One region of the Pandoraea norimbergensis genome, then DNA from elsewhere that is predicted to be linked to it. Evidence: predicted binding sites of a transcription regulator. Region 1 holds the regulator's gene; each other region holds the start of a gene.
The links. Region 1 encodes sigma-54, which starts transcription at its own class of promoters, with help from an activator protein. Its sites were predicted from a motif close to TGGCANGNAANCTGCTTT; they were not measured.
Positions count from the first base shown of each region.

Region 2: glnA (type I glutamate--ammonia ligase) is a predicted target of sigma-54. The motif match lies at 5,069-5,086, and genes of this name have one in related genera.
Region 3: AT302_RS13910 (circularly permuted type 2 ATP-grasp protein) is a predicted target of sigma-54. The motif match lies at 5,273-5,290, and genes of this name have one in related genera.

Region 1 is NZ_CP013480.3:653,331-663,849, reverse strand. It holds gene AT302_RS03020 (adenine phosphoribosyltransferase) at 1-215, opposite strand, end outside; gene AT302_RS03015 (monovalent cation:proton antiporter family protein) at 373-2,355, opposite strand; gene AT302_RS03010 (KpsF/GutQ family sugar-phosphate isomerase) at 2,537-3,517, shown strand; gene AT302_RS03005 (KdsC family phosphatase) at 3,643-4,128, shown strand; gene lptC (LPS export ABC transporter periplasmic protein LptC) at 4,151-4,837, shown strand; gene lptA (lipopolysaccharide transport periplasmic protein LptA) at 4,834-5,574, shown strand; gene lptB (LPS export ABC transporter ATP-binding protein) at 5,618-6,370, shown strand; gene AT302_RS02985 (RNA polymerase factor sigma-54) at 6,465-7,955, shown strand; gene hpf (ribosome hibernation-promoting factor, HPF/YfiA family) at 8,096-8,449, shown strand; gene ptsN (PTS IIA-like nitrogen regulatory protein PtsN) at 8,686-9,141, shown strand; gene hprK (HPr(Ser) kinase/phosphatase) at 9,206-10,171, shown strand; gene AT302_RS02965 (PsiF family protein) at 10,326-10,519, shown strand, end outside.
Region 2 is NZ_CP013480.3:3,534,638-3,545,156, reverse strand. It holds gene AT302_RS15500 (HipA domain-containing protein) at 1-1,306, shown strand, start outside; gene AT302_RS15495 (glycine zipper 2TM domain-containing protein) at 1,311-1,499, opposite strand; tRNA gene AT302_RS15490 (tRNA-Lys) at 1,849-1,924, opposite strand; tRNA gene AT302_RS15485 (tRNA-Lys) at 1,990-2,065, opposite strand; tRNA gene AT302_RS15480 (tRNA-Lys) at 2,125-2,200, opposite strand; gene AT302_RS15475 (hypothetical protein) at 2,273-2,458, opposite strand; gene AT302_RS15470 (hypothetical protein) at 2,633-2,872, opposite strand; gene AT302_RS15465 (LysE family translocator) at 3,455-4,072, opposite strand; gene AT302_RS15460 (rhodanese-like domain-containing protein) at 4,237-4,704, opposite strand; gene glnA (type I glutamate--ammonia ligase) at 5,183-6,598, shown strand; gene glnL (nitrogen regulation protein NR(II)) at 6,823-7,953, shown strand; gene ntrC (nitrogen regulation protein NR(I)) at 8,015-9,601, shown strand; gene rfbD (dTDP-4-dehydrorhamnose reductase) at 9,662-10,519, shown strand, end outside.
Region 3 is NZ_CP013480.3:3,201,920-3,212,438, forward strand. It holds gene AT302_RS13890 (MATE family efflux transporter) at 1-940, shown strand, start outside; gene AT302_RS13895 (proteasome-type protease) at 1,039-1,884, opposite strand; gene AT302_RS13900 (transglutaminase family protein) at 1,975-2,775, opposite strand; gene AT302_RS13905 (alpha-E domain-containing protein) at 2,780-3,772, opposite strand; gene AT302_RS13910 (circularly permuted type 2 ATP-grasp protein) at 3,818-5,242, opposite strand; gene AT302_RS13915 (ureidoglycolate lyase) at 5,627-6,160, opposite strand; gene alc (allantoicase) at 6,241-7,260, opposite strand; gene uraD (2-oxo-4-hydroxy-4-carboxy-5-ureidoimidazoline decarboxylase) at 7,332-7,865, opposite strand; gene puuE (allantoinase PuuE) at 7,958-8,914, opposite strand; gene ldcA (muramoyltetrapeptide carboxypeptidase) at 9,240-10,172, opposite strand; gene tadA (tRNA adenosine(34) deaminase TadA) at 10,207-10,519, opposite strand, start outside.

The DNA of each region.
Region 1 (10,519 bases):
GAGCCGAGGATGAAACCGCGTGCGTCGAGGCCAGCGATGTAGTCGGGACGATGGTCCATGTAGCGATGCACGAACACGTCGATCAGCACCCGCAGCGTGCGCGGGTTCTTGAGCAGCGGCGTAATGTCGCGGAACTGCACACCAGGCGCGGGCCAGTCCGGTACGGTGCGAATCTGGCTCTTGATATAGGCGGCAGGGGACTCGTCGATCTGCACGGGGATCCTTCTCTTTCTGGATACTGATGGAAATTCACTCGGGCGGACGCCCGAAAGTCCACATTATGCCAAAACGACGGGTCTCGCTTGATGACGTGGCCGGGTGTTGCGCAGCCGTCCACTGTGCGCCGCTGCGTTTTGCCTCGCTTGTGCTTACTTAGCCTCGTCCCACCAACCGCGCCTCGGCGGCCGCTAGTTTCTCGGGCAGGCCGCGCAGCACAACGATGTCTTCTGCCATCAGGCGTGTTTCGGCCACGGGCTCGACGCCCCGGATACCGTGACGGCGAATGGCGGTGACCGTCACGCCCAGTTTGTCGAGTCGCAACTCGCCCAGCGTGCGCCCCACGGCGTCGGCGTTGAGCGTGAGCGGCACCGATTGCAGGCGGACCTGTTCGCGCTCGCCGCCTTCGTCGTCATCGTCCAGCCCGTGGAAATAGCCGCGCAGCAAGCTGTAGCGCTCATTACGGGCCTGTGCCACACGGCGCAGCACGCGGCGCATCGGCACGCCCATCAGCACGAGCGCGTGTGAGGCCAGCATCAGGCTGCCCTCGACGATCTCGGGCACCACTTCGGTCGCCCCGGCCGCAATCAGGTCATCGATATGGGTGTCGTCGACAGTACGCACAACCACCGGCAGGGTCGGTTCGAGCGCCTGCACCTGCGCCAGCACCTTGAGCGCCGCCGGCGTGCTGTCGTACGTCACCACGATGCCCGCCGCACGATGGATACCCGCCGCCACGAGCGCCTCACGACGCGCCGCGTCGCCGAATACGACGGTTTCGCCGGAACTGGCCGCCTCCATGACCCGGTCGGGGTCAAGGTCGAGCGCCACATAGCCGATGCCCTCCTGTTCGAGCATGCGCGCCAGATTCTGGCCGCAGCGGCCGTAGCCGCAGATGATCACGTGGCCCGACGTCTTGATGCTCTGCGTCGCGATGCGCGTCATTTGCAGCGACTGCATCATCCATTCGTTGGCGACGAAGCGCAGGGCGATGCGGTCGGCATTGATGATCAGGAACGGCGCGCACAGCATCGACAGCAGCATGCCCGCGAGCACCGCCTGCGAGAGCGACGGGTCGAGCAGATTGCGGTCGATCACGAGATTGAGCAGCACGAAACCGAACTCACCCGCTTGCGCGAGGCCAAGGCCGGTACGAATGGCGGTCCCCGGCGTACTGCCGAAAATGCGCGCGAGGCCGGCAATCAGCGTGAATTTGACGAGCAGCGGGCCGACGAAGAAGAGCAGCACCAGCAGCGGCTGCTTCACGACAATGACCGGATCGAGCAGCATGCCCGTGGTGATGAAGAACAACCCCAGCAGCACGTCGCGGAACGGCTTGATGTCGTCTTCCACCTGATGCCGGAACGGCGTCTCGGCGATCAGCATGCCGGCAATGAACGCACCCAACGCCATCGACAGGCCGAGATGCTCCGTGATGTATGCGAGGCCAAGCGTGAGCAGCAGCAGGTTGAGCATGAACAGCTCTTGCGAGCGTCGCGCGGCAACAATATGGAACCAGCGGCCCACTAGTTTCTGTCCGACCCACAGCAGCAGCGCGAGCGCGCCCGTGATTTTGAGCGCCGCCAGCGACAAGGCCAGCACCAGCGCTTTCGAATTGCCGCCCAGCGCCGAAATCACGATGAGCAGCGGGACCACGGCCAGATCCTGAAACAGCAGCACGCCCATGATGTTGCGCCCGTGCTCGGTCTCGAGCTCGAGCCGTTCGGCCAGCATCTTGGTGACGATGGCCGTCGACGACATGGCCAGCGCGCCGCCCAGCGCCACCGACGCCTGCCACGAGAACGACCAGAACAGGTTGACGAGTGCGCCGATGCCCACCGAGACGAGCAACGTTCCCAATACCTGAGACACCCCCAGCCCCAGCACGACCCTTCGCATGCTTTTTAACTTGGGTAGTGAGAATTCGATGCCGATGGAGAACATCAGGAAGACCACGCCGAATTCGGCAAGGTACTGCACACGCTGCGAATCGGACGCCAGCCCGAGCGCGTGCGGGCCGATGACGATGCCCACGCTCAGGTAGCCGAGCATCGGCGGGAGGTGCAGCATGCGGAACAGCACCACCCCGACGCAGGCGGCGAACAACAGAACGAGAGTGAGTTCGAGCGGCGAAGCCATCAGCGGAGGTGGGTTTCCTGATTGGGCGCGACACCTGTCACGCAAGTGTCATGCCAGATTGAGTCCCGATGACGGAATCGGATCACGTCGGCGGCAAGATGGGGCATGCCCCCGGGCGTCGTACGCCTAAGCCTGGCGCGGCTGTCCTTCGGCGCCGCGACCATTTTGATATACTCCGCGCATGATAGCGAAAATCAATCCAGGCCGGGCACTCGAGGTCGCCCGGGAGGTGTTGCGCACCGAAGCGGACGCCATCGAACGCGTCGCCGCACACCTCGACGACAGCTTCTTTGAAGCGGTCTCGCTGCTGCTCGCCTGCCGCGGCCGGGTGGTCGTGACCGGCATGGGCAAGTCAGGCCATATCGGCCGCAAGTTGGCGGCCACTTTCGCCAGCACCGGCACGCCGGCGTTCTTTGTTCATCCGGCGGAAGCCAGTCACGGCGACCTGGGCATGATCACCGCAGACGACGTCGTGGTCGCCCTCTCCAATTCAGGCGAGACGGGTGAACTGGTCAGCGTGCTGCCGATGGTCAAGCGCCTCGGCGCCAAGCTGATCGCCATGACCGGCAACCCGAATTCGAGCCTTGGCCGCCTGTCGGACGTGCATCTCGATGCGCACGTCGAAAAGGAAGCCTGCCCGCTCAACCTCGCCCCCACGGCTAGTACGACCGCGGCACTCGCCCTCGGCGACGCGCTCGCCGTCGCGCTGCTCGACGCGCGTGGCTTCGGTGCGGAAGACTTCGCCCGTTCGCATCCCGGCGGCGCACTTGGCCGCCGCCTGCTGACCTTCGTGCGCGATGTGATGCGCAGCGGCGAACGGATTCCCCGCGTGCGCACCGACGCCAGCCTGTCGGACGCGCTGCTCGAGATGACCGCCAAGGGCCTCGGCATGACCGCCATTGTCGACGCCAACGACCATGTGGTCGGCATCTTCACTGACGGCGACCTGCGCCGCTTGTTCAAACGCACGCTCGACTTCAGCGCGCTGACACTGGCCGACGTGATGACCGCTGGCCCGCGCACCATCGGCCCCGATCAACTCGCCGCCGAAGCCGCCGAACTGATGGAGCGTTTCGGCATCATGCAATTGCTCGTGACCGAGAACGATCGCCTGGTTGGCGCGCTGAACGTCCACGACCTGTTCGCCGCCAAGGTCGTGTGAGTCTGCGCCCCATGAATCAACCTCGTACGACCGCCCCCACCGCCTCGACTGCCTCGACTGCCGCCACGTCAGTGCCCCGTTTCGATCTCGAAGACGCCACGGCGCGCGCGGCCAAGCTGCGCGTGATGGTGTTCGACGTCGACGGTGTGCTCACCGACGGCGGCCTGCGCTACGGACCGGCGGGTGAAACCTTCAAGACGTTCGACTCGCTCGACGGTCACGGTCTGAAGCTGCTGGCCGAGGCGGGTATCGTCACCGCGATCATTACCGGCCGCAAGTCCGACATCATCGCGAAACGTGCCGCCGACCTTGGCGTCGCCCATGTGTATCAGGGCGTGCACGACAAGCGCGTGGCATTCGAAGACTTGTGCAACAAACTGTCGGTGAGCGCGCAGGCGTGCGGCCATATCGGTGACGATTGGCCCGATCTGCCGGTGCTCACCCGCGTGGGCTTTGCCGCGTGTCCTGCCAATGCGCACGTGGAAGTGCAATCGCGTTGCCACTGGATTGCCAGTGCGCGCGGCGGCAACGGCGCGGCGCGCGAGCTGTGCGACTTCATTCTGCACGCGCAGGGGCGCTACGACGCCCTGCTCGCCGCAGCCCTCGCCTGACGCGCCCGGAGCCGAAGAACTCATGGCCGCACAACGCGTCTCGCCCGCTTCACTGATCGCCATCACGGTGCTCGCCGGTCTCGCCGCGGGTACCTATTGGCTCGTGCAGCGCACGCTGCCGTCCGATGCCGATCGCTCGCCGTACGTCAAGAAACACATCCCCGATTACTACGCCGACAACATGGTGATCTCCATGCTGTCGCCGACCGGCCTCACGCAGTACCGCGTCAACGCCGTGCACATGACGCACTACGAGGACGACGCCACAACCGCCATGCAGCTCCCCGCCGTGCGTGCCTTCACGCCCGATTCGCCGGAAGTGACGGCCACCAGCAAGCGCGGTACGCTCAACGCCGACATGTCGATCGTGGACCTGTACGACGACGCTCTGGTGGTCCGCCAGCCCGGGCCGCGCGACCCTGAAATGCGTGCGCTGTCCGAGCACTTTCAGGTGCTCGTGAATGAAGACATCGTGCGCACGGAGCTGCCGGTGGTGTTGTATCGCGGCCAGTCCGTGATGTACGGCGACGGCATGATTTTCAATAACATCTCGCGGGCCGTACAATTGCTCGGCAATGTGCATGGCACAATCCAGCCGGCCGAGCTCGGCAACAAGCCGCCGGCCCAGCCCGCCGCAAGAACTGGCGCTCCGGCAGCCGCTGCCCCGAGCGCGCCACCCAAGACAACACAGGGCCCCAAGACCCCATGACCGATCGCCCTTACCTGCGACCCGCTTCATATCAACCGCTTGACGGCATCCGCCGCTCGTTGGGTAGCTCATTGACTCGCTCGCTGCGCGCGCTGGCCGCCGCGTTCGCGGTGCTCGGCGCGCTGGCGTCGCCGCTCGCCCATGCCGAGCACGCCGACCGCGACAAGCCGCTCAACATCGAAGCGGATCACATGAGCTATGACGACCTCAAGCAGGTCAACATCTTCACCGGCAACGTGACGATGACCAAGGGGACCATTCTCCTCAAGGCCGATCGTGTCGAAGTGACTCAGGATCCGGAGGGCTATCAGTACGCCACCGCTTACTACAAGCCGGGCGGCCCGCTCGCTTACATGCGCCAGAAGCGCGACGGCCTGGACGAGTACATCGACGGCTGGGGCCAGACGATCTACTACAACGGCAAGACCGAAGTCGCCACGCTGACCACGCAGGCCACGCTCAAGCGTCTGGCCGGTGGCACGAAGGTGCTCGACGAGATTCACGGCAGCGTGATCACGTACGATACGTACAACGAGGTGTACACCGCCAATAGCGGCGCCGATCAGGTCAATTCGAACAATCCGAACGGCCGCGTGCGTGCGACGCTCGCGCCTCGCAATGCCACGGGCGCAAACCAAGCGCAGCCCGGCGGCGCGAGCAAGCCTGCCGCCGCAGCGCCCAAGGGCGACCTGCCGGCGCTGGCGCCTTCCAAACGCCTAGAGAATCCGCGTGAGTAATCCCGACCAAAGCAACGCTTCCAGCATCAACCAGGGCGCCGGCATGGTCGGCAAGCCCAGCGCGCTCGTCGTGCGCTCGCTCAAGAAGCAATACGGTGCCCGTACCGTCGTCAAGGACGTCTCGCTCGACGTGAAAAGCGGCGAAGTCGTGGGGCTGCTCGGGCCCAACGGCGCCGGCAAGACCACGTCGTTCTACATGATCGTGGGGCTGGTGCCTGCCGACGACGGTGAGATTCAGTTGGATGGCAACCTGATCAGCGAACTGCCGATTCACGAGCGCGCGCGCATGGGTGTCTCGTATCTGCCGCAGGAAGCGTCGGTGTTCCGCAAGCTCACGGTCGAAGACAATATTCGCGCCGTGCTCGAATTGCAGGTCGATGCGCAGGGCAAACCGCTCAAGCGCGATGAAATCGAGCGCCGCATCGAGTCGTTGCTCGACGAGCTGCAAGTGGCGCACCTGCGCGAAAACCCGGCCATGTCGCTCTCGGGCGGCGAGCGTCGCCGTGTGGAAATTGCCCGCGCGCTGGCCACCCAGCCGCGCTTCATCCTGCTCGACGAGCCGTTCGCCGGGGTGGATCCGATCGCCGTGCTGGAAATTCAACGCATCGTGCGCTTCCTGAAAGACCGAGGTATCGGTGTCCTGATTACCGACCACAACGTGCGCGAAACGCTCGGTATCTGCGACCACGCGTACATCATCAGCGAAGGCTCGGTGCTCGCCGCCGGCACGCCTGACCAGATCGTTGCCGACGAAAGCGTCCGGCGCGTTTATCTGGGCGAAAATTTCCGGATGTAAAGCTAATTTTTCGCATGTAAACCCTGCCTCCGATAGCGAGGCAGGCCGGTTTCGCTGACGTGACAAAGCCTCTACAATGAAGGCGAGAAACGTTATGAAACCGACCCTCCAACTCCGCACCTCGCAGCACCTGACCCTCACCCCCCAGTTGCAACAATCGATCCGGTTGCTGCAACTGTCGACGCTCGAACTTCAGCAGGAAGTCGAGCATGCCCTCACCCAGAACCCGATGCTCGAGCGCGAAGACGACTGGCTCGCCGGGTCCGTGCGCGTCGGCACCGACGGCTCGCTTCGCAATGAACGCACGACATCGGTCAGCAGCACGAACGACGCGCCGTCAGAGGGTAACGGTCACGACGAGGCACGCGAGCTCGATGGCGAAGCGCGCTTCGACGATAACGGCCAGGACAGCGGCAGCGACTGGAGCCTGAACGACTTCGCCCGCACGGGCAATGCCACCGACGACGACGACAACAACTCGCGCCCGCAACTGCACGTCGATCATCCGAATCTGCGTGAACACCTGCTGGCCCAGTTGCGCGTGACCAAGGCCGCGCCGCGCGATCGCGCGCTGGTGGAGTTTCTGATCGAGTCGCTCGACGAAGACGGTTATTTGGGCACCACGCTCGATGAAATTCAGGCGGAAGTGGCCGAAGAGTTGTCGCTGGAAGCCGAAGAGATCAATGCCGCGCTGGCGCTGCTGCAAAGCTTCGACCCGGCCGGCGTCGGCGCGCGCACCCCGTCCGAATGCCTGCGGCTGCAATTGCAGCGGCTGCCTGCGAGCCCGGTGCGCACGATTTCGCTGCGCATCGTCTCCGATCACCTGGAACTGCTTGCCGCACGTGACTACACGCGACTGCGCCGTGTACTCGGTGTCGGCGAAGACAGCCTGCGCGCCGCGCATCAGCTCATTCGCTCGCTCGACCCGTTTCCGGGGGCCGCCTACGGCACGCCGCAGGCCGACTACGTCATTCCCGACGTCCTCGTGCGCCGGCAGGGCAGCGGCTGGACGGCGGAGCTCAATCCCGAGGTGATGCCGCGTCTGCGCATCAATGAGATGTATGCGCGAATTCTGCGAAATAATCGCAACGATCCGGGCACCGGGAACCTCCAACAGCAATTGCAGGAAGCGCGCTGGCTGATCAAGAACATTCAGCAGCGTTTCGACACGATCCTGCGGGTCGCGCAGGCGATTGTCGAGCGTCAAAAGAACTTCTTCTCCCACGGCGAAATCGGCATGCGCCCCTTGGTTTTGCGCGAGATTGCTGATACGCTGGGTTTACACGAATCCACGATTTCGCGGGTGACAACCAGTAAGTACATGCTCACTCCATTTGGAACTTTCGAGCTCAAGTACTTCTTTGGTTCTCACGTCGCGACGGAAGCCGGAGGGGCCGCGTCATCCACGGCCATCCGTGCCCTCATCAAGCAACTGATAGGAGCCGAAGACCCGCAGAGCCCCCTTTCCGACAGCCGTATCGCGGAACTGCTGGCAGAGCAAGGTTTTGTGGTGGCGCGACGCACTGTCGCGAAATACCGCGAAGCCATGCGAATTCCCGCAGTCAACTTGCGCAAATCTTTGTAGGACAGTCCTGGTGAGCCGTGTTGGCCTGCTGGGGCATAACGCCGCAGTGCGACATTGCGTCACATGAATGGCTCGCACTCCCGCTAGCCCGTCATTTGTGACGTGGCCTGCACTTCGGCATTTCAGCAAGGAGAGCAGCTATGAATCTGAAGATCAGTGGACACCATCTCGAACTCACGCCTTCGCTGCGCGAATTTGTGATTAACAAGCTTGATCGCGTGTTGCGCCATTTCGATCAAGTGATGGGCGCCGAGGTGATCCTCTCTGTCGACAAGACCAAGGAGAAAACCGGACGCCAAGTAGCCAGCATTACGGTGTTTCTCAAGGGTAAGGAGATTTTCGTCGAGAAGTGTGACGAAGATATGTACGCCGCCATCGACAAGCTGATCGATATGCTCGACCGCAAGGTAATCCAGTTCAAGGACAAGGTTCAGGACCACGGTCGCGAGGCCATCAAGCATCAGCAGCCGCCCGAGCAGGAACCGCTGCAATGAGTGCTTTCTGGCGTGGTAGTCGCGTCGACTGACACCGGCGAAAGCCCGCGCGGAACCTCGCGCCTGCAATTGCGTCTGTCATAGTCTGGCATCACCCACCGCGGGGCCGTTGAACGGCCCCTTTTATATGGTCCGGCGCATTTCTGGGGAATGGCGCAGGGGTCGGCGGCAGGTGGTCTATAATGCGAGGTCAATCGGGGGTTGGAGGGCGACTACGCGTTCGCCCGCATTACAAGATGAACCGTTTAGTCAAACTCTTACCTGCGTCCAACATCCTGCTTGGACTCTCCGTCACCAGCAAGAAGCGCGTCTTCGAGCAAGCCGGGCTCCTATTCGAGAGCAATGCCGGGCTCACCCGCGCTGTCATCACCGACAATCTCTTCGCGCGCGAGCGACTTGGCTCGACCGGGCTCGGTGAAGGCGTGGCGATTCCGCATGGCCGTATCAAGGGCCTGAAGCATCCGATGGCAGCATTCGTGCGCCTGGAAGCGCCGATCCCCTTCGAAGCGCCTGACGGCCAGCCGGTGTCCCTGCTGTTTTTCCTTCTGGTGCCCGAACAAGCCACCCAGCAACATCTCGAAATCCTGTCCGAAATCGCACAATTGCTTTCGGATCGATCGATGCGCGAGACGTTGTCGAATGCACCGAGCGCCGAAGACATTCATACGGCACTCGCGAATTGGCAGCCCTGAGCCCACACGCCAGACAAGCCCCGTAGCGTAGACCCCCACACCCCCAACCGAACGAGGCGACGCGGTGGAACTGACCGGCATCAACGCGCAAAGCATTTTCGACGACAACGCCGCCACGCTGCGGCTGTCGTGGCTGACCGGCCATGAGGGGTGGGAGCGCGGCTTCACGCCGGAGAGCGTGGCCACGGCCACATCGAGCGCCGACCTCGTCGGTCACTTGAACCTCATCCACCCGAACCGTATTCAGGTGCTCGGCGAAGCCGAACTGCGCTACTACCAGCGTCTGACGGAAGAAAACCGCAAGCGTCATATGGGCGAGGTGATTGCGCTGGAGCCGCCGTTCCTGGTGGTGGCCGACGGCCTCGAAGCGCCGCCCGATCTCGTGCTGCGCTGCACGCGTTCATCGACCCCGCTGTTCACGACCCCGCTCTCGACCGCTTCGGTCATCGATAGCCTGCGCCTGTACATTTCACGCGTGTTCGCACCACGTTGCACGATGCACGGCGTTTTTATCGACATTCTGGGTATGGGCGTGCTGCTGACGGGCGATTCGGGCCTCGGCAAGAGTGAGCTTGGTCTGGAACTGATTAGCCGTGGACACGGGCTGGTCGCCGACGATGCCGTCGATTTCGTGCGTCTTGGGCCCGATTTCGTCGAAGGCCGCTGTCCGCCGCTGTTGCAGAACCTGCTGGAAGTCCGTGGCCTCGGCCTGCTCGACATCAAGACGATCTTCGGTGAGACGGCCGTTCGCCGCAAAATGAAGCTCAAGCTGATCGTGCAACTGGTGCGCCGCCCCGATGGCGAATTCCAGCGCCTGCCGCTCGAAGCGCAAACGGTCGATGTGCTGGGTCTGCCCATCAACAAAGTGATCTTGCAAGTGGCGGCCGGGCGAAACCTCGCCGTGCTGGTCGAAGCCGCCGTGCGCAACACGATACTGCAACTGCGCGGCATCGATACGCTCAAGGACTTCATGGAGCGTCAGCGCCAGGCCATGCAGGACCCGGACGGCATGCAGGGCAAGCTGCTCTAGGCCCCGGCACCGCAAAGGCCAACCCAATCCCCCGGGTTTACCGCAATTTCTGCGTTTTTCTGTCAACGCCGCGCGATTGCGGCGCGTTTTCTTTCATGTTGTAATCGCCACGCAGTCCTTCCCCTTGCGTGTCCGACCCTATGGAGAGACGACCATGAAGAAAGCACTCGCTGCACTGCTCCTGCTGTCCCCGCTGCTCGCATCGCCCGTTTTCGCCCAAACGGCCGCAGCACCGGCGGCACCCAAGGCGAACTCGCAGAACAACAAGATGACCGCCTGCAATCAACAAGCGACCGGCAAGACGGGCGACGATCGCAAGGCGTTTATGAAGCAATGTCTGTCGGCCGC
Region 2 (10,519 bases), 2.9 Mb from region 1:
AAGGACTGCGCAGGAAATTACTACCGCACTGTCCATCGGCCAGCCAACGCTTTCCCGAACGATTCGAGATGCTCCTGAACTATTCACGAGCTTTCGTATTTCGGGAGATCGAGTGCCCAAATACGGGCTGTTGCGGCAGTTGCCCGGTGGGTTGAATCCGCGTCAAACGGTGTATCGCGTGTCGATGGACGGCGCGATTGAACCGGCTTCGCAAATGGAATTTCTTGAGGGCGGAGGTACCGTCGAGCTTTCCGGCCTGAGGAATACGCTTTACGCGGGCCTGCCGCCACACATGGCCTTTGCAGCGCCCTCGGGTTTCCTGGGGCGCCAAGTCGCCCGAAACGCTGCTCTGGAGATGCAATTTCCTGAGAGTCTCCGGGACTGGAGCGACGAGCAGCGCATCGCGTATCTCTTCACGCGGGGGCTGAACCTGCCCGGCAATTTGATCTACGGGGATACGTCGCTGCAAAAGGAGATGGCGTTTCGACAACTATCGCCGGTAGCGTCGGCGGAGAAGGTGAGTGAATACGATGCAATGGCGAATCAACTCAAGGATGCGTCCTTTGGGTCAAGCGCCGGCGGTGAGCAACCGAAGTTTCTTTGTCTGACGGAAGACTCAGGACACGTGATCGTGAAATTCGCGAAGCGGGGCAGCCGCATGGCTGACCTGCTCTGTCTGGAGCATCTTGCGCTGGACGCGCTAAGCGTAGCGGATGTGCCGGCGGCGCACACGAACGTTTTGGTTTCGGATACCTACATTTTTCTTGAGGTGCAGCGCTTTGATCGCGTGGGGCGTTATGGTCGAATCGGCATGTTGTCGGCAGGGGCCATCGACGATGAGTACTTTGGCAAGCGCGATACGTGGTCCGAGTTCGCCGCGCGATGCGAACAGGCGAAGTACCTATCGGAAGGCGAGGTGTTGAAGATTCACGTCATGGCCGCATTCAGCGAACTCATTGGGAACGGTGACCGGCATTTCGAGAATATTTCGGTACTACTGGATGGGCGCGGCCGGTTTGAGCGTGTGGCACCCGCCTATGACATCTTGCCCATGCGCTACGCCTCTTTGGGCGGCGGAGTGGACCCTGATCTTGCGCCGATCACGCCGAAAATCGGCACGATCGGCGCAAGACCCCACGTTTGGGGGCGGGCGATTCGGGCCGCAGAAGTTTTTTGGGGAAGTGTCACGCATGACACTTCCCGGTTGCCGATCCCGCGTGCTTTCAGGGAGCTTGCTGTTTCAAACCTGAGCGCAGCGCGGGATTTTGTGGCTCCGCTGATTCCAGGCGCGCCAAGCGGAATCTAACGGGTTACTTACCCAACTCGTGACCGATCACGCCGCCGACTACGGCGCCGCCGATGGTGCCTGCGGTGCTGCCGCCAGTAGCTTCGTGGCCGATGACGCCGCCGGCTGCGGCGCCGCCGAGTGTGCAACCGACGATGGACGCGCCCATGATGAGCGCGGTGGCCAGAACCAGAATCGACTTCGCCGTCTTCATGATGTGTCTCCTGTAGCGAGTGTCAGCCGCGTTTCACGTATTACACGCGTAGCCATTTAGCGCGCGGCGGTATGTGTACAGCTTAGTTGTCGCATCGCGCGTGCACTATCGGCTGAAACTGAATCGGCTGTAGGAATAGGACGACAGACACTGCGACGGGAGACTTGGGACGCGAGGGGAGTAGATGCCGGCGCGGGAATGTAATGCAGGGCGTGCGCGGGAGAAGTGGCACCGCAGAAACGGCACCGCAGAAACGACACCGCAGAAACGACACCGCAGAAACGACACCGCAGAAACGACACCGCAGAAACGACAAGGGCCGCACAGTGTGCGGCCCTTGAAGGGTATCTGGTGGGGCGTGAGTGACTCGAACACTCGACCTACGGATTAAGAGTCCGCTGCTCTACCAACTGAGCTAACGCCCCGGTGTTACCGGGAACAAAAAAGACTGCAAGTGACAGCCTTTCTCGGCGCCGTTTTCGGTATTGCTTGGTGGGGCGTGAGTGACTCGAACACTCGACCTACGGATTAAGAGTCCGCTGCTCTACCAACTGAGCTAACGCCCCGATGCAACCGGGAATAAAAAAGGCTGCACGGCAAAGCAGCCTTTCTTCAAAAATTCGTTTGGTGGGGCGTGAGTGACTCGAACACTCGACCTACGGATTAAGAGTCCGCTGCTCTACCAACTGAGCTAACGCCCCAACGAGACCGAGATATTATCGGCTCTTCCGCATGGGGTCAACCCTTAATGATGAAATTCCGCAAAAAAGCTCTCACGCGAGCAGCGGGACGAGTTCGAATGCCAGCACGGCAAGCACTGCCCCCACCACGACCAGCAGCGAACGCCAACACATTCGCACGGCTCCCTTGCACGGCATCGCGCCGACGACAATCGCTCCGAACACCGCAATCGCAAACATGACGACGAGTTGCGCATTGGAAAGGTGGGGCATGACCATGGTCCATCTCCCGGTCGATATCACGCGACTAAAGACGCGATTCGAGTATAGAAAATGGCTCGCCCCAAGCAAAGCGGCGCGGCAACCGGGATTTCCCCAGTGGCCGCGCCGCGTGCGATGCGTTTGGACCTGCGCTACGGAGTGCTCATCGGCACCGTGCAGCGCAATTGCGCATTAGTCCGGCAGGTCGAGAATCAGGACGATCGTCCATGCATCTTCGCCTTCGTGGTGATACTGGCGCTCCACCACGACGAACGGCTGCTTCTTGTCGCCCTGACCGAGAAACAGCACGTCGCCTTCGGCCGGCATGCATTCGATCGGCGGCAGCGCGATGGGCGTGTCCTTCTTGATGATCCGCTCGGCCTTTTTCGCTGCGCGTTCGGTCCACTCGATATCGAATTCGATTTGACTCACCGGATGATCCTGTCTATGCAAATTGAAACGGCAGCATGGTAGCACGCAGTGCACGTGCCGCTACGAAAAAAGCCCGCTCCCTGGGCGAGGGGCGGGCAGAAAGTCCCATGCGAGCCACGCAATAGCGCAGGACGCACGGCGACAGGAGATGCGCCCGAAGGCGTCGTCGGCGCCTGCCCCGGCCAGAGGGGAAGAGGACTGGCCGGATGTGCTTGACGATGCCCCGGAAAGACGCGGGCGCGCGCCTGTCGACGGACCCTACGACACCGATACCGGGGTGATATCGATGTGACGTAAAGAGGTGACGCAGCGCAAGCCGGAGATGCCGTCCGACTTGCGTGCGTCGTGTCGCGTTGTCGCGATACAGCTGAGGGGGGCGACAACGCAACGAGGGCCGAAGGTCGTACGCCTGCGGACTGTCGCAGGCGGCCGACGCATGTGAGTGACGAAGGGGAAGTGCGCATTGCCCTGCGCTAACTGCATCACCCACGCCACGAGTGTAGAGGCCGGGCGATGGGGGAGAAACCGCAATTGAGCAAATGAACCCCTCCGCTTGACGCAACAATGCGGGAGACGTTCTGGTTATCGCGTCGCGATGGCGACCGCTGCACCAGCCATCACCGTGCCGGTGGCCCGGTTGAGCCGGCGCACGGCGCGGGCCGAACTGAGCAGGCGGCGCGCACGTGCGGCCAGCAGAATGTAGCTGCCGAACACGATCGTGAGCACCGAAAGCGTCACGCCCACGACTTCGAAATAGCCGAGCGCGGTGATGCGTTGCAGGTCGAGCAAGTTGGGCAGCAGCGCGAAATAGAACACGACGACTTTCGGGTTGCCCAGCGTGACCGACAAGCCACCGAGAAACAGCCGCCACGACTTCTCGCGTGGGGCGTTCGTCATCGGCTCTGCCGGGGCCACGGCCGGAGCGTGCCACATCTTCCACGCCAGATAGAGCAGGTAGGCTGCACCCGCGTACTTGATCGCCAGAAACACACCCGAGAACGTATGGGCCAACGCCGCCACGCCAAGCACCGCCAGCGTGAGCCACACGACGTCGCCGATCGCGACACCTGCCGAGAACGCTACGGCGCCTTGCATGCCGCGTCCGAGCACGCGCGCCACGATGGCGGCGATGCCGGGGCCGGGCGTTCCCGCACCCACGAACAGCGCGAGGGCGAAAGTCAGCAAATGGGTCCAGTCCATGGGGGATGTCTCCTTGCGGCGATGCGTCGTTGTTGGGCTTGCTTGCGTTGTTCGATCGGTTGTTCGGGTTACGTAGCGACGTAACCCGATGGCTTCACTCGAGCGGGAACGCTCCGAATTGGGGAATCAATGCTTCGATGCTTCGATGGCTTGTCGCAGCGATCTCACGCGCCCAGCCACGGCAGCCTGCGGAAGCACCAGCCGCTCACGTGCTTGCGATGGCCTGCGCTGTCCTTATCCCCTTCGAAGCCTTCGAGAATGTCGAACGATTGCGCATAACCGGCTTCATAGGCCACTTTTGCGGCAGCCTTCGAGCGCGCGGCGCTGCGGCATAGGAACAGCAGCGGCGTGTCTTTGCTGGCGGCCTGCGACGCCAGTTGCTCAAGAAACTGCTCGTTCGGCACGCCGCCGGGGTAGCGCACCCATTCCACGTTGACGTATTGGCCGTCGGGCACCTGCGGGCGGCCCACCCAGTCGAGTTCCGCGCGCGTGCGCACGTCGATCAGACGCACCGCCGGATCGGCTTGCAGCAGCGCCAGCGCTTCTTCCGGGGTCACGGCGCCCGAATAGGCAAGTTGGCCGGCGGCGCGGCGTTGGGCGGCTTGTTCGAGAATGGCTTTCGCGCTTGTCATATTGCTGTGATCTCGTTGGTCGAAGGTTGACTCTCATTCTAGCGTGCACTTTACGTCACATACATAGCCGATCGCGCGCGTATCGGAGGATGCCCACGTGTACAGACGGTGCATTCGGATGCACAATTTCGGGTCGGTGCAAATCGGCGACCGGCACCTAAAAGGTGCATAATTCGCCAATGCACCAACATGGGGTTATTTTGGTGCGATCTGCACCAAAACGGCACCACGAAGGAGAATCGCCGCCCGGGAACGGGAATTCTTCCGCCGGCAATCGCTCAATTCATTATTTCCTTAGAAATCAGAGGGAGATAGGGCGAAACCCGGACGGAAACCGCCATGCGGCGATAGCAGTATCGGTGGCTGGCACGCTTCGTGCTAATCACTGGTGAATCCGAACACGGAGTTCGTTAAGAGGGTGCGGCGACGCTGGTGACTAGCGCCGGCAGCGCCAGTATTGAATCTTTCGGGAGATAGCATGAGCAAATCAGTGGCAGATGTGTTGAACCTGGTGAAGGAAGAAGATGTCAAGTTCGTCGACTTCCGCTTTACCGACACGCGCGGCAAAGAACAACACGTCTCGGTGCCGGTGTCGCACTTCGACGCCGACAAGTTCGAAAGCGGTCACGCTTTTGACGGTTCGTCGATCGCCGGCTGGAAGGGCATCGAAGCCTCGGACATGCTGCTGGTGCCGGACGCCAACACGGCCTACATCGACCCGTTCTATGAAGAAAGCACGCTGGTGCTGACTTGCGACGTGGTTGAGCCGGCTGACGGCAAGGGCTACGACCGCGACCCGCGCTCGATCGCCAAGCGCGCCGAAGCGTACCTGAAGAGCACGGGCCTGGGCGACACCGCCTTCTTCGGTCCGGAGCCGGAATTCTTCATTTTCGACTCGGTCCAGTGGGGCACCGACATGTCGGGCACGTTCGTGCGCATCGGCTCGGAAGAAGCACCGTGGTCGTCGTCGAAGGACTTCGAAGGCGGCAACACCGGCCACCGTCCGGGCACGAAGGGCGGCTACTTCCCGGTCGCACCGGTCGACACGTTCCAGGACATGCGCTCGGAAATGTGCCTGTTGCTCGAACAACTGGGCGTGCCGGTTGAAGTGCACCACCACGAAGTCGCCGGTCAAGGCCAGAACGAAATCGGTACCCGTTTCTCGACGCTGGTGCAACGTGCCGACTGGACGCAGATCCTGAAGTATGTGGTGCAGAACGTTGCCCACAGCTACGGCAAGACGGCCACGTTCATGCCGAAGCCGATCGTTGGCGACAACGGTTCGGGCATGCACATCCACCAGTCGATCTGGAAGGATGGTCAGAACCTGTTCGCCGGTAACGGCTACGGCGGTCTGTCGGAATTCGCGCTGTACTACATCGGCGGCATCATCAAGCACGCCCGTGCCCTGAACGCGATCACGAACCCGTCGACGAACTCGTACAAGCGTCTGGTCCCGCACTTCGAAGCCCCGGTGAAGCTGGCCTACTCGGCCCGTAACCGTTCGGCATCGATCCGCATTCCGTACGTTGCCAACCCGAAGGGCCGCCGCATCGAAGCGCGCTTCCCGGACCCGATGGCCAACCCGTACCTGGCCTTCTCGGCCATGTTGATGGCCGGTCTGGATGGCGTGCAGAACAAGATCCACCCGGGCGAAGCTGCCGACAAGAACCTGTACGACCTGCCGCCGGAAGAGGATGCAAAGATCCCGACCGTGTGCTCGAGCCTCGAACAGGCGCTGGAGTACCTGAACGAAGACCGCGAGTTCCTGACCCGTGGCGGCGTGTTCACGGACGGCATGCTGGATTCGTACATCGCACTCAAGAGCGACGAAGCCCGTCGTATCGCGATGACCACGCATCCGCTCGAGTTCGAGATGTACTACTCGCTGTAATCGAAGCGCTGCGCAGGGAATGCGCCGGCATGACGGAACGCCAGCGGCCGACCGTCATGCTTGCAAGCCAGAGGGGGATGGCCGCGGCCGTCCCCCTTTTTTATCCCTGCGTGTCGTGACCGGCACTGCCAGTCACCAGGTTATCCACCATGAATTTATCGCCTCGATCCTTGATGAAAAGTGTGCGTGCCGGTGCCCGGCCGAAGGGCGAGACGCAAACGGCAATGGTGTCTGCCGATGCAAGCGCGGAGCCGTTGCTCGCGCAGAGTGATGATCCGTCGGCCGTGAAGCTCGCGGCGACCGGTATTCTGCCGGGGCTCGAAGCGTTGCCGACCGTGCTGTTGGTGCTCGAAAAGCACACGCTGCGCGTGGTGTTTGCGAACCCGGCGGCCGAAGCGTTGCTGGCGCTCTCGCGCCGCTCGCTGTCGCAGATGACGTGGAACGATGTGTTCACCAACGGCGACGTGCTGGCGTCGACGATGGTCGAGCTGATCGCCAATCACTTTCAGACCACGCGCCTCGATTTGGTGCTTGAACGCACCGCGCAGGAGCCTTTGCATACGCACGCGATCGTGGCCGCCCCCGAGGCAGCGCCCGATTTCGTGATCGTCGAGCTGATCGAGAACGAGCAGAAGCTCAAGAACGAGCGCGAAGAACGCATCATCGATCAGGCGTTGATGAACAAGCAGCTCATCCGCAACCTGGCGCACGAGATCAAGAATCCGCTCGGCGGCATTCGTGGTGCGGCGCAGTTGCTGGAGTTCGAGTTGGATCAGCGCGAATTGCGTGAGTACACGCAGGTCATCATCAAGGAGTCCGACCGGCTGCAAACGCTGGTCGACCGGCTGCTTGAGCCGCATCGCCATCCGTATATCGCCACCGACGTGAACATTCACGAAGTGTGCGAGCGCGTGCGCTCGGTGGTGCTGGCCGAATTTCCGCAGGGGCTGTCGATCGAGCGCGATTACGACGTGAGCCTGCCGGACTTTCGCGGCGACAAGGAGCAACTGATTCAGGCGCTTCTGAACATTGTGCGCAACGGGGCCGAGGCGTTGCGCGAGCAGATTGCACGTGGCGACGCACGCATCGTTTTACGCACGCGCGTGGCAAGAAAGATCACGATTGCCAAACGTTTGCACAAGCTGGCATTGGAATTGCATGTCATCGACAACGGGCCTGGTATTCCCGCTGACATTCGTGACCGCATCTTCTATCCGCTCGTCTCCGGGCGCGAAGGGGGAAGCGGTCTGGGACTCACACTGGCGCAGTCGTTCGTACAGCGTCACGACGGTCTGATCGAATGCGAAAGCCGGCCCGGACGGACGGATTTCCGAATCCTGCTGCCCCTGGGCTGATGCGGCCCTCACGCCGTCGGCCGTACACCTGCGGCCGGGCATAGACGTTACACGGTGAACAATGAAGCCGATCTGGATAGTAGACGACGACCAATCGATTCGATGGGTGCTTGAGAAGGCGCTGACACGCGCCAACTTGCCGGTGCGCAGCTTTACCGGCCCGCGCGAAGCCAGCGCTGCCCTCGAACACGACTCGCCGCAAGTGCTGGTCTCGGACATCCGCATGGCGGGCGGTTCCGGGCTCGAGCTTTTGCAAATGGCGAAACAACGCCACCCCGGCCTGCCGGTCATCATCATGACGGCGTTCTCGGATCTCGACAGCGCCGTTGCCGCGTTTCAGGGCGGGGCGTTCGAATACCTCGCCAAGCCCTTTGACGTGGATCGTGCGGTCGAACTGATTCTGCGGGCCGTGGAAGAAAGCCTGCGCGAAGCGACCGACGACGAGCGCATCACCGAAGAGCCCGAGATTCTTGGGCAGGCGAGCGCGATGCAGGACGTGTTCCGCGCCATCGGCCGCTTGTCGCATTCGAGTGCGACGGTGCTCATTACTGGTGAATCGGGCTCGGGCAAGGAACTCGTTGCCCGCGCGCTGCACCGGCATTCGCCGCGCGCTGCGGGGCCGTTCATCGCGCTCAATACGGCGGCGATTCCGAAAGATCTTCTGGAGTCCGAGCTGTTCGGTCACGAGCGTGGCGCGTTCACCGGTGCACAAGCCACCCGGCGCGGGCGCTTCGAACAGGCCGAGAACGGCACGCTGTTTCTCGATGAAATCGGCGACATGCCGCTCGATCTGCAAACGCGTCTGCTGCGTGTGCTCTCGGACGGCAACTATTACCGCGTGGGCGGGCACAGCCCGATCAAGGCGAACGTGCGCGTGATTGCCGCGACTCACCAGAATCTGGAAGATCGTGTGCGGCAGGGCCTGTTCCGTGAGGATTTGTACCACCGCCTCAACGTCATTCGCCTGCGCCTGCCGTCGCTGCGTGAGCGCAACGAAGACATTCCGCTGCTGGTGCGTCACTTCCTGCAAAAGAGTGCACGCGATCTCGGCGTCGAGACCAAGCGCATCAGCGAGGGCGCGCTCAACCATCTGACGCGCTTCCCGTTCCCGGGCAACGTGCGGCAGTTGGAGAACCTGAGCAACTGGCTCACGGTGATGGCGCCGGCACAAACCGTCGAAATCAAGGATCTGCCCCCGGAATTTCAGACGCTGGCACCAACTTCCATCACCGGCTCGGGTGCGCCCGCACCGGCTTACGCGGCGGCGGTAGCGGCGCCTGCAAACGCTGCGGTCAGTTCGCCGGTCGGTGGTGTGGCGGGTGCAGCGGGTGCCGGATACGCGGGCGCCAACGGCATGTCCGGTGGCGCGGGGGCTGCTGTCCCGCAGAACGGTGCGAATGGCGCATCGACAGCGGGTGATGCGGCGGGGGCGGATAGCTGGGAACCGATTTTGCGGCGCGAGGTGGCGAGGTTGCTGCGCTCGGCATCGCCGGATGTCATGGACCAGTTGACGCGTCGTTTCGAGACGGCTCTGATCAATGAGGCACTCGACTTCACGCGGGGTCGAAAAGTCGAGGCGGCAAGCCGTCTGGGCATCGGCCGCAACACTATTACCCGCAAGATTCAGGAGCTGGGGCTGGAAACCTGAAGGTAATCGCGGTAGGCTCCCCTGTTTCACCGATCCGATCCGAGACAAGGGAGTCGCACCATGACGAGACGTATCCTGCTGACAGGCGCCACCGGACAAGTAGGCTGGGAATTGGCGCGTTGCCTGCAAGGCATGGGCGATGTCTACGCACCTGCGCGTAGCGAGATGGACCTGCTCGACACCGATAGCGTCGTGCGTACGATTCGTGACTTCGCCCCCGACCTGATCGTCAATCCGGCCGCCTACACGGCCGTCGATCGGGCGGAAACGGAAGAGGCGGCGGCGTATCAGGTCAATGCCGTGGTGCCCGGCGTCATGGCCGAGCAGGCCAAGCGTCTCGGCGCACTCGTCGTTCACTATTCCACCGACTACGTTTTCGATGGCACGTCCAGCGTGCCGTATCGTGAAGAAGAACCCACCAATCCGCAGAATGCCTACGGCCGCACCAAGCTGGCTGGCGAAGCGGCCATTGCGGCAAGCGGCGCGAACCACCTCGTGCTGCGCACGAGCTGGGTATACGGCAACCGCGGTGCCAACTTTCTGCTGACCGTGCAACGACTGGCACGCGAGCGCGACGAACTGCGTATCGTGGCCGACCAGCATGGCGCCCCGACCTGGTGTCGCACGATTGCCGAGTTGACCGCGCAGACGCTGGCACAAGGGTCGAACGAGCAGGGCTTCGACGCTGACTTCTGGCATGAGCGCAGTGGCGTCTACCACCTGACGGCGGCAGGTCAGACGACGTGGCACGGTTTCACCGAGGCCATTCTCGATCTGAGCGCGGCGGAGAAGCGTCCGAACGTTGTGCCGATTCCCACTTCGGCGTATCCGTTGCCGGCCAAGCGCCCGGCGTATTCGGTACTCGACAATGACAAGCTCGCTCGCACGTTTGGCGTACGCGCACCCGACTGGCGCGAC
Region 3 (10,519 bases), 2.5 Mb from region 1:
GTTCGTGCTGTTCGCGAACGGCCTGTACGCGATGGAACTCTTCCTGCGTGTGGAAGGCGCACCGGCCGCCCGTTTCGGCCTGTATGCGATGTTTCTCGGCGCACTGGCCAACGTGGCGCTCGACTACTGGTTTATCGCCGTCAAGGGCATGGGCATGTACGGCGCGTCGCTGGCGACAGGTCTGTCGATGATGGTGTCGAGCAGCGTGATGCTGGCGTACCACTTCGTGTTCGCGAAGCAAGTCGTACCGGCGCGTCGTGCGTTCGGTGCAGGCGAGTCGTATGTGGGCCGCGTGATGTACAACGGCGCGTCGGAGTTTCTCGGCGCCATCGCCCCGGCGATCACGGTGTTTGCGTTCAACCGCGTGATTCTGGCCAACTTCGGTGAGTCCGGTCTGGCCGCGTATGCGATTCTCGAATACATGACGCTGGGCGCGACGGTCACGATGGTGGCGCTGGTGCAGAGCATGCAGCCGATGATCAGCTACTATCGCGGCGCGCGCGATATGGCGGCCCTGGAGGGGTCGTTCAAGCTCGGCGTAATCGCGGTGATGGGCTTTTCGGTGCTGGTGGCGATCGCCATGGCGACGCTCTCGCGCCCGCTCACGTTCCTGTTCCTGCCGGAAGGCGGCAATGCGTGGTCGATTCTGGAGCACGCGGTGCTGTGGTACGCGCTGGCGTTTCTGCCGGCAGCCGGCAACCTGATCGTCGCGGGCTTTCTGACGGCGATCGAGGCCCCCGGCCCGTCGGCGGCGATTGCTACGCTGCGTAGCTGGGTGTTGCTGCTGGGCTTGCTGTGGCTCCTGAACGTCTGGTTCGGCGGTGCGGCCATCTGGTACACGCTGCTGATCACCGAAATTCTGACGTTGGGCGTGAGCGCGTGGCTGTACTGGCGCACGGTCAATGGCGGTGCAATGCTCGCCCCGCAGATGCAGGCTTGATGCCGAATCGGTAGTACCCGTCGGCAAGACAAATAAGAACGGCGTGACTTGAGTCACGCCGTTTTTTTATGCCGCGCTGGTTATCTGATGGTCTGCGTTCAGGACGGCATCTTGAGCTTGAAGGTCTGCGCAAGCGACTGCACGGTGCCCGGTTCGGTCGCACCCGGCACACCATCAGGCGGCACGGCCAGCGGCGGCAGCCCGGTCGGGGTATCCGGCACGGTGGCAGCCCACTGCGGTTCGGGCAGTTCGTCGAACACCTGACGCAGGCGCTCGCCCCACGTGTCGTGAATCATCTTGTAGTACACATTCTCGTCGTTGAGCGACGCGAAGCGCGTCACGCGCAGCGAATTCTCTTCATACACGAGCAGATCGAGCGGCAGCCCCACCGACACGTTGGAGCGCAGCGTGGAATCCATCGAGATCAGCGCGCACTTGGCACCGTCGTCGAGCGACGTGGCGGGTGTGACGAGCCGGTCGATGATCGGCTTGCCGTACTTCGATTCGCCGATCTGGAAATACGGGTTCACGGACGACGCTTCGATGAAGTTGCCCGCCGAATACAGTTGAAACAGGCGGCTCGGCGCCCCGGCGATCTGGCCGCCCAGCAGGAAGCTGCAATTGAAATCGACGCCGAAGGCTTCGAGCGCTTTGGCATCGCGTTCGTACACGTCGCGAATGGCCTGCCCCACGACGCGCGCTACGTCGGTCATGGTTTTGGCATTCCAGAGGGTATTGGCGTCGCGCGCTTCGACGAGGTGCTGGCGCACGGCCTGTGTGACGGCGAGGTTGCCCGCCGAGAGCAGCACGAGCACGCGCTCGCCCGGGCGCTCGAACACCAGCATTTTGCGGAAGGTGCTCACGTGATCGACACCCGCGTTGGTGCGGGTATCGGAGAGAAAGACCAGCCCGGCATCGAGCTTCATGGCCACGCAATACGTCATGTCGTTCCTGTCTTGCAAAGCAGGGGCACCGTCCAATTCGGTGCCCCTGCGAGTGAATCTTGTGAGGGTACTGCCAGTGACTGAAATTAACTACTGGTCGAGCGGTGCCGCATCGACTTTCACCGACACATGCAGCGCTTCGGTCGCCCCGCCGCTGCGCATGCCGCGCACCGGTGCGGCGGACTCGTAGTCGCGCCCCACGGCCAGCCGGCAATAGTTGCCGCTGGCGAAGCACGCGTGCGTGACGTCGATGCTAACCCATCCGGCCCCGTCGACCCACACGTCGACCCATGCATGGCTTGCCGCATGGGGCACGTCGCCCGGATCGATGTAGCCGCTGACGTAACGCGCAGGCACGCCGCGCGCCCGGCAGATGGCGAGCATCAGATGTGCATGATCCTGACACACGCCCCGCCCCAGCGCCAACGCTTGCGCGGCGGTACTGGTCACGGCGGTGATGCCCGACTCGTATTCGACGTTGTTGCAGATGATTCCCGCCAGTGCCAGCAGCGCATCGGGCGTGGTGAGCCCGGTGTCTGCGGCCATGGCGTCGATGGCCTCGCTACGGGCGGTCAGCGGCGTCGGGCTGGCGAAGGATAACACCGGTACGGTGTGGGCCGTCTCGCCCAGCCGGCCGTCGACCAGTGGGGTGGTTTCGATTTCGCCTTCGGCGAGCAGGTGGATTTCGCTATGCGGCTGGTGCAGCACGAGGGTGTGCATGTCGTTGCCGTAGGCGTCGCGCGCGGCGGTGAGCTTGCCGGGCGCGTTGAGCCGCCAGTGCACGACGCGCTGCACTTCCGACGACGGCGGCGTGAGCCGCAGTTGCTGGATGGTGTAACGCACCGGTGTGTCGTAGCGGTAGGTTGTCTCGTGACGAATAGTCAGGCGCATGGCATCAGGCCGCGAGCGGGATCAGGAACGTCTGGCTGATCTTGTTGCCGAGCACGGACACGCGCTCGAGAAACTCGGTCAGGACCGGGTGCAAGCCTTGCTGCTGGATCTGCTGGATGTCGGTGTATTTGAGTTCGGCGTGGAGTTTGCCCGCATACCGTTCGACGTCGCCGGACTGCGCGTTGGACAAGGTGGCGAGGTTTTCGCACACGCCCGTAAGTGAGGCGAGCAACGAGCGCGGCATATGGGCGTTGAGCATGAGCAATTCGACGACGCGCTCGGGGGTAATCACGTCGCGATAGACCTTCCGGTAAATTTCGAAACCGGACACGCTGCGCAGCACGGCCGACCAGTAGTAGAAGTCGGTCGGATGCGAAGCATCGGGGCCCGCTCGGTCGGTGCGCACGGCCTCGTGAAAGCGCACGTCGAGGATACGGGCGGTGTTGTCGGCGCGCTCCAGAAAGAGGCCGAGCCGGGTGAAGTAAAACGCATCGTCCTGAAACAGCGTGCCGAAGCTGACGCCGCGCGATAGGTGCGAGCGCACTTTGACCCATTCGAAGAGGTGCGCGGGGTCATGTTCGAGCAGGTCGATCATGCGGGGGAATTCGAGCCACGTACTGTTGACGGTTTCCCACAGTTCGGTGGTGAGTGTGCCGCGCACGGCCCGGGCGTTTTCGCGGGCGGCTGCGAGGCAGCACGCGATGCTCGACGGGTTGTCGCGATCGCGTACGACGAAGTCGAGCACGTTGGCACGCGTGGCGCGGCTGTGTTTGCGATTGAACGCGGGTTCGAGCTCGGAAATTCGCAACGTGGCGCGCCAGCCGGCTTCGTCGTTGAGACCGGCGAGCGAGATGGGAGCGTTGTCGTCTTCGTCGTCGATGACGTCTTGCGGGAGCAACAGGTTCTGCAAGTTGACGTCGAGCAGACGCGCGGTGTTTTCGGCCCGCTCCATGTAGCGGGCCATCCAGAACAGGTGGTCGGCGGTACGGCTGAGCATGATCTCTTCCCGAGTTTGATGACGTAGTTCTGGCAGTCGATTCGCTTACTTCTCAAGGACCCAGGTGTCTTTGGTGCCCCCGCCCTGCGATGAGTTGACGACGAGCGAGCCCTCGGTCAACGCCACGCGCGTGAGGCCGCCCGGCACCATGGTGATGTTCTTGCCGGACGACAGCACGAACGGCCGCAGATCGATGTGTCTCGGAGCGATACCGGCTTCGACGAAGGTCGGGCAAGCGGACAGCGCCAGCGTGGGCTGCGCGATGTAGCCGTCGGGCTTGGCAAGCAACCGTTGCCGGAAGGCTTCGATCTCCGCCTTGGTGGACGCGGGCCCGACGAGCATGCCGTAGCCGCCGGCGCCGTGCACTTCCTTGACGACAAGCTCGCCAAGGTTATCGAGGGTGTACGCAAGATCGTCGGCGCGCCGGCACTGGTAGGTCGGCACGTTGTTCAAAATCGGCTTCTCACCGAGATAGAACTCGATCATGTCGGGCACGAACGGGTAGATGGACTTGTCGTCGGCGACGCCGGTGCCAATGGCGTTGGCGAGCGTGACGCGGCCTGCACGATAGACGCTCAGCAAACCCGGCACGCCCAGCGTGGAGTCGGCACGGAACGCCAGCGGGTCGAGAAAATCATCGTCGATGCGACGGTAAATGACGTCGACGCGCTTGGGACCGTTGGTGGTGCGCATGTAGACAAGATTGTCTTCGACGAACAAGTCCTGCCCTTCGACCAACTCGATGCCCATCTGCTGGGCCAGAAACGCATGCTCGAAGTACGCGGAGTTGTAAATACCCGGGGTCATGACGACGACGGTCGGGTCGTCAACGCCCATCGGGGCGACGGCGCGCAAGTTGTCGAGCAACATGTCGGGGTAATGCTCGACCGGTGCGATGCGGTTCCGGGCGAACAACTCCGGGAACAGACGCATCATCATCTTTCGGTTTTCGAGCATGTAGGACACGCCGGATGGTACGCGCAGGTTGTCCTCAAGCACGTAGAACACACCGTCGTCGCCGGTTCCCGCTCTGACGACATCGACGCCCGCGATGTGCGCATAGACGTTGCCGGGCACGTCGACACCCTGCATCTCGGGCCGATACTGCGCATTCATCAACACCTGCTCAGCCGGGATAACGCCCGCGCGCAAGATGTCCTGATCGTGATAAACGTCGTGAATGAACCGGTTCAGCGCGTCGACCCGCTGACGCAATCCGGTCTGCAAGGTCTGCCACTCATGCGCTGGAATGATTCTCGGGATGAGGTCGAAGGGAATGAGCCGCTCGGTACCCGCCTCGTTGCCATAGACGGCAAAGGTGATCCCCACCCGTCGGAACGCGAGATCAGCCTCGGTCCGCTTATGGTGCAAGACGTCGTCAGACTGACACTTGAGCCAATCGTCAAATCGACGGTAGTGCGAGCGAGTCGTGCCAGTAATGCTCGCCATCTCGTTATAGCTCTCGACCATACGCTTCTCCGCAGATTGCTGTGTCGAGATCGAGCAATATCCATGCCCGAGCTTTTTTGATCACTTCCGGCACGATTTCGGTGCGGTTTCCTCCACTACGCACCATGCCGGTGATTTTGAGTATAGGTCGGCGCTTTCATTGGCACAGGATTACGGCTTTTTGACCTCCCGCCCGGTAAACCTCCCGCCCGGCCAGAGTGGGGCCCCTTCCCGCTGCTCAGACAGTGTTCAACTCGCCTCGGGAAGGGGCCCCACTCTGTCCCCCTCCACCTTGCCGGTCCCTCCGGCGACACCGCCCCCTCCGCTCCCTGTTTCCTCTTCCCGCCAAACAAAAACGCCAGACATCGTCTGGCGTTCTTGTTTGATCCCTTGCAAGGCTGTCTGTTATGCAGCTTTCTGCTCGGCCCGCACTTTGTCCAACTCAGCCTGTGTCAGCCAATACGATCCCGGCAAATCCTGCTCATCACAGTTGTGCCCCTCACCACCCCGGTCCACCACGATGAAGTCACTCACCTCATGCAGCGCCAACAACGGGTGATGCCACACACCACGTGCGTAATTCACGCCCTGCCAGCCATCCGAGACGAACGCCCGCATCTGGCTCACGTCCAACTCGCCCGCCGGTGCTACCACCACCAAATACGGCAAGGTCTTCAATGGAATGAACGCCTGACTGCCCAACGGGTGACGCTCCAACATCTTCACCTCGTACGGCAACGTGCGCGGCTGACCTCGAAACACATTCACCAACGTGCGGCCACCCTCCGGCCCCAAATCCACCGTCGCCAAATCGTGATACCGCTCAGTCGTCCCGCCATTGATCGCGAAATGCTTCGCCCCCGCCAACTCGATCACGTCGCCAAACGCCGCAAACGACTCACGCGTCAACCGCTCTATCTTCAATGCCGGACCCGCCATATCACGCTCTCCTTCTTGTTTTATCCACTCGCACACTCGCCGCCCGACTCTGCGGGCGGCAGTTGCACTCTGTCTTTTGCTTACTGCTTTCCGCCCAACCGGCCCCACAGGCGCAGGCGCGACACGCCCCCGTCCGGGATGATGTTGAACCGGATATGCGTGATCGCACCCAGCTTCTGAATCTGCTCTTCAAAGAAGAACTGCTTGTCCATCGCCAACTTCTGCTCGGGCAACAACACGGGCCAGAACATGGACTGCGTAATCAACGACTGCTCGGTACCACCCGTGACGTACGCGCCCTGAATGGAGCAGCGGTCAGGGAAGTTGCCCTTGAAGTGCGCCGTATCGACTTCGATCTTGCCGATCTCGCCCGGCTGCGCCAGCGCAATGATCGCCCAGTCGTTACCCGGCTCACGACGGCGGCGCGTCTCCCAACCATCACCCATGTTCACGCCACGGCCCGGCATCAACAGGTTCGACGCCAAGCCGAAGTGCTGGTTGTTGGCCGCGACGACGTAGCCGCCGTTTTCCATGGCAATCAGGTCGATCAACTCGTCGCGCGAACGATTGTTCCAGTCGCTCTGCGGCAAGCCATACAGGCGCAGGCGCGCGAGACCACCGTCCGGATACAGGTTCACGCGCACGTGCGTGGCCGGGCGCTGGCTGGTGATGTCGTGATAGTGATGCGAGTTGCCTTGCAGCGTGGTCGAGGCGAGCAGTTCGAACCACTCGGCGTTCTCTGCCGGGGCGCCGTCGGGGCTGTAGCAGCCTTCCAATGACGCGGCCGGCGGGAAGTTGCCGGTGAAGTGGCTGGTGTCGAGATCGACGCCGAACAACACGCCCGGACGCGCCAGCTTGACGATGCACCAGTCGTAACCGTTGACGCGCTTGCGACGCGTCTCCCAACCGTCCATCCACTTGCCGTTGTCGTCGTACTTGCCGGGGATGAACACGGCAGGGTCGGGGTTGAGCATGCGCTCTTTGGCCGCGAAGAATTCGTCGCTGGCGACCAGTGCCTGAGCACCCAGACGCGGATCAGCCAGATTGACGTAACGGCGCACAAATTCCGGTGCGTTCGGGTCTTGCGGGGCGAGGGCCATGCCAACTCCTTAATGCGCTTTAGTGTCTGAAACGATATTGCGTGTAGTGCTTAAACCTGCTGGCGGGTGGCTCAGTCGCTCACCAGATCCTGCAAGCGGAAACCGGCAATGCGGAAGATCTGACGCAGGCACTCTTCGATTTCGTCAGCACGGCTGTTTTCCAGTCGCGTCGCGAAGTTCTCGATGATGCTGCTGCGCGTATGTCCACGCACCGCCAGGATGTACGGGAAACCGAATTTGGCCTTGTACGCGTCGTTCAACTGCGTCAGCTGCGCAAACTCTTCGGCGCTGCATTGGTCGAGACCGGCACCGGCCTGCTCACGCGTCGATTCGGCCGTCAATTCGCCACGCACTGCCGCCTTCCCCGCCAATTCCGGGTGGGCACGGATGAGGTCGAGTTGCGGGCCTTCACCGGCGTCGATGACGGCCTGACACATCGCATCGTGCAAAGCAGCGACGGTGGCGAACGGACGATCTTCCCAAGCAGCTTCGGCCACCCACGGGGAATGTTCGAAAATGCCGTCGAGTGCGGCGATGAATTCTGCGCGCGGCAGCGCCGACAACGCGGCAACGGTACGTTGGGTCATAGGCAACGGGGCGTTCATTTACTGCTCTCCTGGAGAACAAGGGTGGCGCCCCGCCGCGCTCCCTCGCGCAGCCCGATGACGCCTGTCGGTTTCTAGATTAGGTGATGAACTCAAGCGGCCACGAACGGGTGGCGCGCCTGCCAGTGGCGTGCCACGTCGATCCGACGGCACACCCACACCCGGTCATGCTTCTCGATGTGATCGAGGAATCGCTGCAACGCCGCAAAGCGCCCCGGACGACCCAGCAACCGGCAGTGCATGCCGATGGACAACATCTTCGGTGCTTCGTCGCCCTCGGCGTACAAGACGTCGAACGCATCGCGCAGGTAATGGAAGAAGTGGTCGGCGGTGTTGAAACCCTGCGGCGCGGCAAAGCGCATGTCGTTGGTGTCGAGGGTGTACGGCACCACCAGATGCGGCTTCACTTCGCCACTGCTGGTTTCCACCTGCGTCCAGAACGGCAGGTCGTCGCCGTAATTGTCGGAGTCGTAGACGAAGCCGCCCTGCTCGACCACGAGACGTCGCGTGTTGGGACTGTCGCGCCCGGTGTACCAGCCCAGCGGCGCACTGCCAGTCATTTCCTTGAAGATGTCGATGGCGATGCGCATGTGCTCGCGCTCGGTCGCCTCGTCCATGCTCTGATAGTGAATCCAGCGCCAGCCGTGACACGCAATCTCGTGCCCCAGCTCCTGAAACGCGGCCGTCACTTCCGGGTGACGCTGCATGGCCATGGCCACACCGAAGACGGTCAGCGGCAAACCACGGCGCTCGAATTCACGCAGAATTCGCCACACACCCGCACGCGAACCGTATTCGTAAATGGACTCCATGCTCATGTGACGGGCTTCGTACGCGGCCGCACCAATGATCTCGGAGAGGAACTGCTCGGACGCACGGTCACCGTGCAGCACGCAGTTCTCACCACCTTCTTCGTAGTTCAGAACGAACTGGACGGCGACGCGCGCACGGCCCGGCCAATCGGCAAACGGCACGTGGCGGCCATAGCCGATCAGGTCGCGGGGATAATCCTTGGAACTTGCGGTGTTGCTGGCTGGGCTGCTGGCCATGATGTCTTGGCATCCTTGTGACGGCGAAACGATCGAAGCAGTGTAGCCAAATCCACTCCGGCAAAACATAGCCGTACACAGATATTCAAGCTGTGCCGTGACATATAGTCGCCCCTCGCCTCCCCCGCGCGTAGGCGCTCAGACCAGCCCATCCGGCCCACTGGCGGCTCTGAAGACCCGACTCGTTCTCCCGCCAACTGACAGCGATTTCCCCTGCAAATTCCCCAAAGCGCCCCGGATCTGCACAAAACCAAAAAACAACGCCGGGCGCGAAATTCGGCCCGGCGTGCTTGTTGAAACGATGCGGCAGCAGTGATTTACGGCGTCAAACTGCCTTATAGGGATATCCCGTAAGCGTGAGCGTGACGCGCTCTCCCGCCGTCTGCAACCTCGCCTGACCGCCCACGGGCAAGGTCAGTTTGTCGGGGCAATGACCAAACGGCAACCCCGTGACGATAGGAATACCGATGACTTTGCGCATGCTCGCAATCATGGTGTCCATGTCGTAGCCGTTGTCGTACTCGCTCAGCCGGTATTCGGAGAAGTCGCCCAGCACGAGCGCACGCTGCCGCCCGAGAATGCCGGTCTGATGCAGTTGATACAACATGCGCTCAACCCGGTACGGCGGCTCGTTCACGTCTTCGACAAACAGCACGCCGCCGTCGATCTGCGGCAGATAAGGGGTGCCGATCAGGCTGCACACCATTGCGAGATTGCCGCCCCACAACGTGCCCGCGACATCGATGTCCTTGCTGCCACCGTCACCGGTCCACTCGGCCACATGCTCGGGCGCGCTCAGAATCGACTGGAAATGCGAAAGCGTGAAGTCGCTCAGGGTCTCGGCCCCGAAGTCGGCGGTCAGCATCGGCCCGGAGAAAGTCGTCAGATGCGAACGCGCCAGCAAGGCGAGTTGCAACGCAGTGAAGTCGCTATGGCCGACGATGGCCGCCGGCGTGCCGGACAGGCGTCGATGCAGTCCCTCGTAATCGAGCTGGTCGAGCAGATGCACGGCGCCGTATCCGCCGCGCACGGCCAGAATGACGTCGGGCACCGGATGGTCACGCCCGGCAAGACGATTGATTTCGGCAATGCGTTCGGCATCGGTGCCCGCAAAACGCAGGTACTGGCGCTCAAGGGCTTCGCGGTTGTCGACGGTGTAGCCAAGGCGCTCAAGCGTCTCGATGCCGCGCGCGGCGACTTCAAGACTGGCCGGATAGCCGGAAGGCGCAATCAGTTCAAGCAGCTTCGTCTGGGTCAATTGGGTTGTCCCGGGTAGGCGTTGGGGGAGTGTTTCAGGGGGTGTCCGAAGCTTTGCCGGCATCGCTGGCGTCCGTGGCACCAGCCGCCGCTGCCAGCCGTCGTGCCCGCGCGGCAGCACGCCGTTCGCTGAAGAAGCGTTGCAGGATGCCGACGCACTCGTCGCGGCGAACACCGCCGACGACTTCGGCATGGTGATTGAGCCGCGGTTCCGCAAACAGGTCGACGACGCTGCCGCAAGCGCCGGTCTTGGGGTCTGCCGCGCCGTACACGACACGCTTGATGCGCGCATGCATGATCGCGCCCGCACACATCACGCAAGGCTCCAGCGTCACATACAACTCGCAA